2 regions of the Companilactobacillus sp. genome follow, and region 1 is predicted to be linked to the other one. Evidence: predicted binding sites of a transcription regulator. Region 1 holds the regulator's gene; the other holds the start of a gene.

Region 1 (3,425 bases):
ATAAACGAATTGAAAATGTTGAGATACGTTATCAGAATTTGATCACAGGGGATGTCTCAGAATTTGTTGAGACAGTCACTGGTGCCAAAATTACCGACGTTGGACGTCGGGCTAAATTTTTGTTGATCCATTTGGATAATGGATATACCATCATCAGTCATTTGCGGATGGAGGGTAAGTACCGTGTTTCAGCTGATAAAACAGCTATCGATAAACACTCTCATGCAATTTTTACATTGGATGATGGTGAAATGCTGATTTATAATGACGTGCGAAAATTCGGTCGCATGCAACTATGGCCGACGGCCACTTTGGATGAAAATAAATCGTTGAAAAAGTTAGGCCCTGAGCCGCTATCAAGCAGGTTTACCTTTGAAAATATTAAACCTCGAATTATCAAGCATCGAAAGGATATCAAAACGGTCTTATTAGACCAGTCCGTTATGAGTGGCCTAGGAAATATTTATGTTGATGAAGTTCTTTGGCAGTCAAAGATACACCCTGAAACACCTGCCAATCATCTGACAGATGATGACATCAAAAAGGTCATCGATTGTTCTAATGATGAAATCAAACTGGCCATCGAATCTGGTGGTTCCACAGTTCGTTCATATCTGGATGCCAATGGACACAAAGGTAATATGCAAGACCGACTTAAAGTTTATGGCAAAGAGGGTACTCCATGTCCGAGATGTGGAACCGAAATCGAAAAGATCAAGGTCGGTGGACGAGGAACTCACTTCTGTCCAACTTGTCAGGTGATCAAATGAGTAAGATCTATGGTTTGACTGGGGGCATTGCAGCCGGAAAAACTACAGTTTTAAAGATCTTTAAAGAACTGGGATGCCGAATTTTTGATGCTGACAAGGTTGCCCGACAGGTAGTTGAGCCCGGTACTCCAGGATTAAAACAAGTTGTTAAACAATTTAGCAAGCACATCCTTTTACCTAATGGCTCGCTTGACCGAAAAAAATTAGGCCGCATTGTTTTTTCTGATAAACGTCAGCTGAAAATATTGAATAATATTATGGGGCCGTTACTAAGGTCAACCATCGTTCAAATAATTGACGATGCAAAAAAAGACTCAAGTTCAACGATCAATATTTTTGAGATCCAACTGCTATTTGAGGGTTCTTATCAGGAATATTTTGATGCTACGATTGCAGTTTATGTTGAACCGGAAATCCAACTTGAACGCTTGATGAAACGAAATGATTTGAATAAACAAGCCGCTTTAGATAAAATTAATTCACAAATGCCGATGACGGAGAAAAAACAATTAGCTGATTATGTACTTGATAATTCGCATGACATTGCTAGTTTGAAAAACGAAATCAGCCAATTGTTAAAGCAGCTCTAACATAGAAAAGAGGAACGCTTATGATATGTCCACATTGTCACCATGACTCGTCAAAAGTTGTCGATAGTCGACCTAGCGATGAAGGTCGTGCCATTCGTAGAAGAAGAGAATGTGAATTTTGCGGCACCCGATTTACAACTTTTGAAAGAATCGAGAAATCACCGCTTTTAGTAATTAAAAAGAACGGAAATCGTGAAGAATTTCGGCGTGAAAAATTATTGCGTGGCCTAGTCCGTGCTGCCGAAAAACGTCCAGTTACCATGGATCAAATGAATGCGATCGTAGACCGGGTTGAAAACAAGATTCGTGCAACCGGCGAAAATGAAGTTAAGTCTCAAGAAATTGGCGAATATGTTATGAAGGAATTAGCTGACGTTGATGACGTAACTTACATTCGTTTTGCCAGTGTTTACCGTGAATTCAAGGATATGAGTGGATTTATGAATGAAGTTCAAGAAATGATGGCAAATGACAAGAGCGATAAGAAGGATTCTAAGAAATAAGGAGGAGCAGCGTGAGTTTAAATGCAAATAAAAATAATTTAACTCCTTTGACTGGCTATTGGTGTTTACCCAATGGTCAAATCAGCGACGTTGATCGTCAAGTATTGACAGATTTATACTTGCCGCTCCTTGGAACTCGTGCCTTTGGAATTTATCAATTGCTTTGGCAACAAATCCCCAATAAACAATTGGTGACTGATCGTCAAAGTCACTCGATACTTTTGTCGTTATTGGATATGGATATCAATACTTTTTATCAAGAACGTCTAAAATTAGAAGCATTGAGTTTGGTTTCGACTTATTCAAAGACAGATGAGATTGGGACGTTTAATATTTATCAGCTTTTTCCACCATATTCACCAAAAGTTTTTTTTGAAGACGACTTGATGAGTATTTTTCTGTTGGAAAAAATTGGTGAAGATCAATATTCTAAATTGGTCGATAAGTATCACCAGTCAGAATCAGTTTTAGACGGTTCGAAGAATGTTTCAAAAACCTTCATGCAAGTATTTCAATTAAGCGACAGTGACATCGTCGATAAACCAAATGCTGTTCAAAAAGCTCAAACTGATTTTAATAATGTATCTAAGCAAGGTAGACCTCAATTGGATGCAACTCAAGATGATAGTTTTGACTTTGAGTTAATTTGCGAGAGAGTGGAGCAAGTTTATCAGGTCAGTCATGAGAATCTATTAGAAAACCAACAGCTTTTGCTCAGCTTGCATGAGTTTTACGGAGTTCCCGATGTTTCTATGATTGAAATGATTGGTAAAACTGTTGATATCACGACTAACGAAATCGATCCAGATGCACTCAAACGTCTAGTTCAGAATCGTTTTGAAAGAAAAGCTAATTTATCCGCCCGAGTAGAGCAGGCTCCTGTCGAACAATCGGCAGTTACAACAAACAGCAATGATCCTGAACGACTGCTATTGCAACGGGCTAAAACTATGCCGCCAGCTGATTTTCTGGCTGACGAAAAAAATCGTCTCGGCGGATTCACGGGTAATTCTGAAGCTAGGGCATTGCGGACTTTATCTTCTCGTTCATTATTGCCAATTCCAGTTCTTAATATTTTGGTGCACTATATTTTGCAAAACTCACCAACATTAACTTTGGCATTCATGGAAACCGTTGCTAATGACTGGAAGCAAAATAACGTTACGACACCAGAAGCGGCTCTCAAGAGAATCACTGAGTTTCAAAATCGACCCCGTAAAAATAATAATCAACGACGTTATTCCAAAGGTCCAAGGAAGGTCGAACAGGCTACTGACTGGACCAAGGTCAAAAGTAAGCCGGTCGAACAAAAAAATGACTCTCAACTGGAACAAAATCGTTTAGAAATGCTCCGTAAATTACGGAATAAAGGTAAATAATTATGGAAAAATTTAGCGATGCTTTAGCGGCAGGCTTGAAGAATTATCGTTTCAGCAATGCTGATTATCAAAAATTGATGAATGAAGCACTACAGGATCCCGATGTAGAAAGCTTTTTGGTACAAAACCAAGATCAAATCAGTCAAGAAGGAATCGACGTTTCAGCGGCCGCAATATACGAAT
Region 2 (3,425 bases), 1.6 Mb from region 1:
TAGACAGGCGCTGCGTCAATCGCTCCTGGGCATCGCCACGTTTCTTGAGACGATCGGCCAAAACCTTGGGATCTACTTTCATAAAAAGGATGACCGCATCATCGCCGTATTTTTCCCGATAGGCGACTGCACCCTTAGTATCCAACACAATTGAAGCAATCGGCGACTTCTTCCAAGCTTCTTCTAATCCTTCTTCAGACGAGCCATACTTGTTGCCGCTGTATTCAACTCGCTCCAAAAAATGATTTTTTTCAAAGCTTTCGTCTGTTTCGAAATAATAATCCACTCCGTTGACCTCTCCAGCTCGTGGAAGCCTGGTTGTATGAGTCACAACGTGTGGAATGTGGTATTTTTCTTCTAAATATCGACTGATCGTGGTTTTGCCAGTGCCACTAGCACCAGTTATTACAATAATTTTATTGTTCATGATGTTCATCCTGTTGCGTTTGATTTGAAAAATCTTTACTACTATATTATGATACTAATCTGTTAAGTAAATAACTCTAGGAGTTTAATTATGAAAATTGAAGATATTAAAATAGGTGAAACATACGACTGTAAAGTTGATGAGGATATGGATTACGCCTTCCAGGGAAAAGTTGAGAAAGTCTACGAACACTCTGCCCTAGTTGAAATCGTTAAAAACGATCCAAAAGACGATCCAAACAAAATGGAACTTAACAACAAGATCGTTGTTAGTGCCAAGAAAATGTCAAAAGCTAAATAACTTGGAAACAAAGGGCTAAATCATTGCTGATTTAGCCCTCTTTTTGTTGTTATTTTGATTATACAAAATTATCGCAGTATGACAATTAAGACGCTCTATTTTGCGTAATTAATAAATGATCTAGCAGGAACTCTCAAGACACGATACTCAGAAGCATAATGTCCAGCACGCATCCCTAGTCCATTAATGAAGTTGCTCTTGTATTTGGCTTCAGCCGTAACAACGTAAGCATATTGATACTTCTGGTCCATCTTGCTGATTTTCTTCATTGGCCAGTTCAAGTGAACGCCAGATACGTTAAATGGCAAGGTACCATCCGAAATTGAAGCCTCACGACTAGAGACAGAATACTTCGAATTATCTAACCAGTATTGGTAGACATTATTCGAACCATTTGAACTGTTCTTATCGATCTTGATGTAATAGCCTTGACCATCTTTAGTCGTTTGCATGATCATTGGTTCAAACTTGTAACTAACGGCAATATCCTGTTTGTTGTTCAAGTCCACTCTCGAAAACAATGAAACATAGAGCATTCCGATCACGGCTACTATGACGACTAGAATTTCCAATGCGTCTAAACAAACAGTCTTCCAGGTGATTTTAGTCTTGTGTTCGACTAAAATTTTGAGATGTCTATTTCTAATATTAAATACAACAAGGAATAACAGAGCGATGACAATAATCCAAGCGAGTATCCCTATAAAGTTCCATCCGTTCATTATTTTCTCCTCAAATCCGTTGGTTATTTATTCATAAAAAGCTGCTTACTAATTGATAAGATAATTCTAACACGAAACGGCAGACAATTTACGAAATTGAAATTTTTTTATCAGGCTATAAATAGCGACCTTACGCATTTTGACACACCTTATAGTGTATTAAAAAATAGGTAGACCACAATATATAGTATATTTCTCGTTACATTTCATTTTAATTGTTTTATACTAGTCTTTGAAACATTCAACAAAAGGGGACCACCATTATGAACAACGTAATCGTATATAGTAAAAACAATTGCATGCAATGCAAAATGACAAAGAGATACTTAAAAGAACATAACGTACAATTTGAAGAACGTAACATCAACCAACAACCACAATATCTTGATTATTTAAAACAACAAGGATATCAAAGTGTTCCTGTAGTTATGCCTGCTGACAGTGATCCAATCGTCGGATTTCGTCCAGATAGCCTAAAAGGACTTGTAGGCTAACTCGATGGTAGACATCGCATTTTATTCAATTACAGGTCAAACCGTTCGATTCGTCAAGAAAACCGGTTTGGACGCATATCAAATCAATGACGCCGACCCGTTTCACGAAATGGGTCGGTCGTTTATTCTCATCGTACCCGCATACGATGATGATATGATGGACCCTGTAATTGATTTCCTTCAATACAAAGACAATGCTAAGAATTGCGTCGGCGTAGCAGGCGGCGGAAATCGTAATTTCAATACATTGTATAATCACACAGCAAGAGACATCGCTAAAGGATTAAACGTACCTGTTGTCTTCGAATTCGAATTCAACGGTACTGACAAAGACGTAGAAAATTTCAAGAAAGTAGTGAACGAAGTTGGGGCTAAATAACCTAGACATTGAGAAAGTAAATTATTTCAAATTAAACAATGAGATCAACATCCCTGTTGATGACAAGATTCCATTAAATAAAGACCAAGAAGCTATCAAAGCTTTTTTTGACGAAAACGTTAACCCTAACACTAAGAAGTTCGATTCATTCAAAGACCATATCGACTATTTGTTAGACGGGGACTTTATTGAAAGAGAAGTCGTTGATGAATATCCATTTGATTTTATCGAAGACCTCTACAACTATTTATTAGATCAACATTTCCAATTCAAATCATTCATGGCAGCCTACAAGTTTTATAACCAATACGTTATCAAGACTAACGATGGCGACTTGTACCTTGAAAACTATGAAATGAGAATCCTTTTTAACGCCCTATTATTTGCTCACGGAGATCAAGATCTCGCCAAATCATTAGCAACTGAAATGATTGCTCAACGTTATCAACCAGCTACTCCTTCATTTTTGAATGCTGGACGTAAACGTCGTGGTGAATACGTATCTTGTTTCCTATTGCAAGTTACCGATGATATGAACAGTATCGGACGGACCGTTAACAGTGCACTTCAACTATCACGTATCGGTGGTGGTGTCGGGATCACACTTTCAAACTTGCGTGAATCTGGTTCACCTATCAAGGGGATCGACAACTCATCATCCGGTGTCTTGCCAGTTATGAAGTTATTGGAAGATTCATTTAGTTACAGTAACCAACTTGGCCAACGTCAAGGTGCTGGTGCCGTCTACTTGAACGTTTTCCATCCAGATATTATCGACTTTTTATCAGCTAAGAAAGAAAATGCTGATGAAAAAATCCGTGTTAAGACTTTATCCCTAGGTGTGATCGTACCTGATAAGTATTACGAATTAGTTCGTGAGAACAAAGATATGTACTTATTCAGTCCATACTCTGTCGAACGCGTTTACGGTGTACCTTTCTCATACGTTGATATTACTAAAGAATACGACGACATGGTCAAAGATGACCGTATCAAGAAATACAAGATCGAAGCTCGTGAACTTGAAGACGAGATCAGTAAATTACAACAAGAATCTGGCTATCCTTACGTCTTGAACATCGATACGGTTAACCGTGAAAATC

What was found. Region 1 encodes NrdR, which represses ribonucleotide reductase genes. Its sites were predicted from a motif close to ACACNATATATNGTGT; they were not measured.
Region 2: the regulator NrdR is predicted to act here: its motif matches at 1,625-1,640, upstream of nrdH (glutaredoxin-like protein NrdH).

Annotation. Positions count from the first base shown of each region.
Region 1 covers NZ_JAKVLR010000001.1:99,843-103,267, forward strand. Annotated here, with positions in the region: gene mutM (DNA-formamidopyrimidine glycosylase) at 1-770, shown strand, start outside; gene coaE (dephospho-CoA kinase) at 767-1,360, shown strand; gene nrdR (transcriptional regulator NrdR) at 1,381-1,863, shown strand; gene LKF16_RS00470 (replication initiation and membrane attachment family protein) at 1,875-3,242, shown strand; gene dnaI (primosomal protein DnaI) at 3,245-3,425, shown strand, end outside.
Region 2 covers NZ_JAKVLR010000001.1:1,747,379-1,750,803, reverse strand. Annotated here, with positions in the region: gene LKF16_RS08345 (guanylate kinase) at 1-427, opposite strand, end outside; gene LKF16_RS08340 (DUF2187 domain-containing protein) at 518-727, shown strand; gene LKF16_RS08335 (LVIS_2131 family protein) at 823-1,449, opposite strand; gene nrdH (glutaredoxin-like protein NrdH) at 1,713-1,943, shown strand; gene nrdI (class Ib ribonucleoside-diphosphate reductase assembly flavoprotein NrdI) at 1,948-2,322, shown strand; gene nrdE (class 1b ribonucleoside-diphosphate reductase subunit alpha) at 2,309-3,425, shown strand, end outside.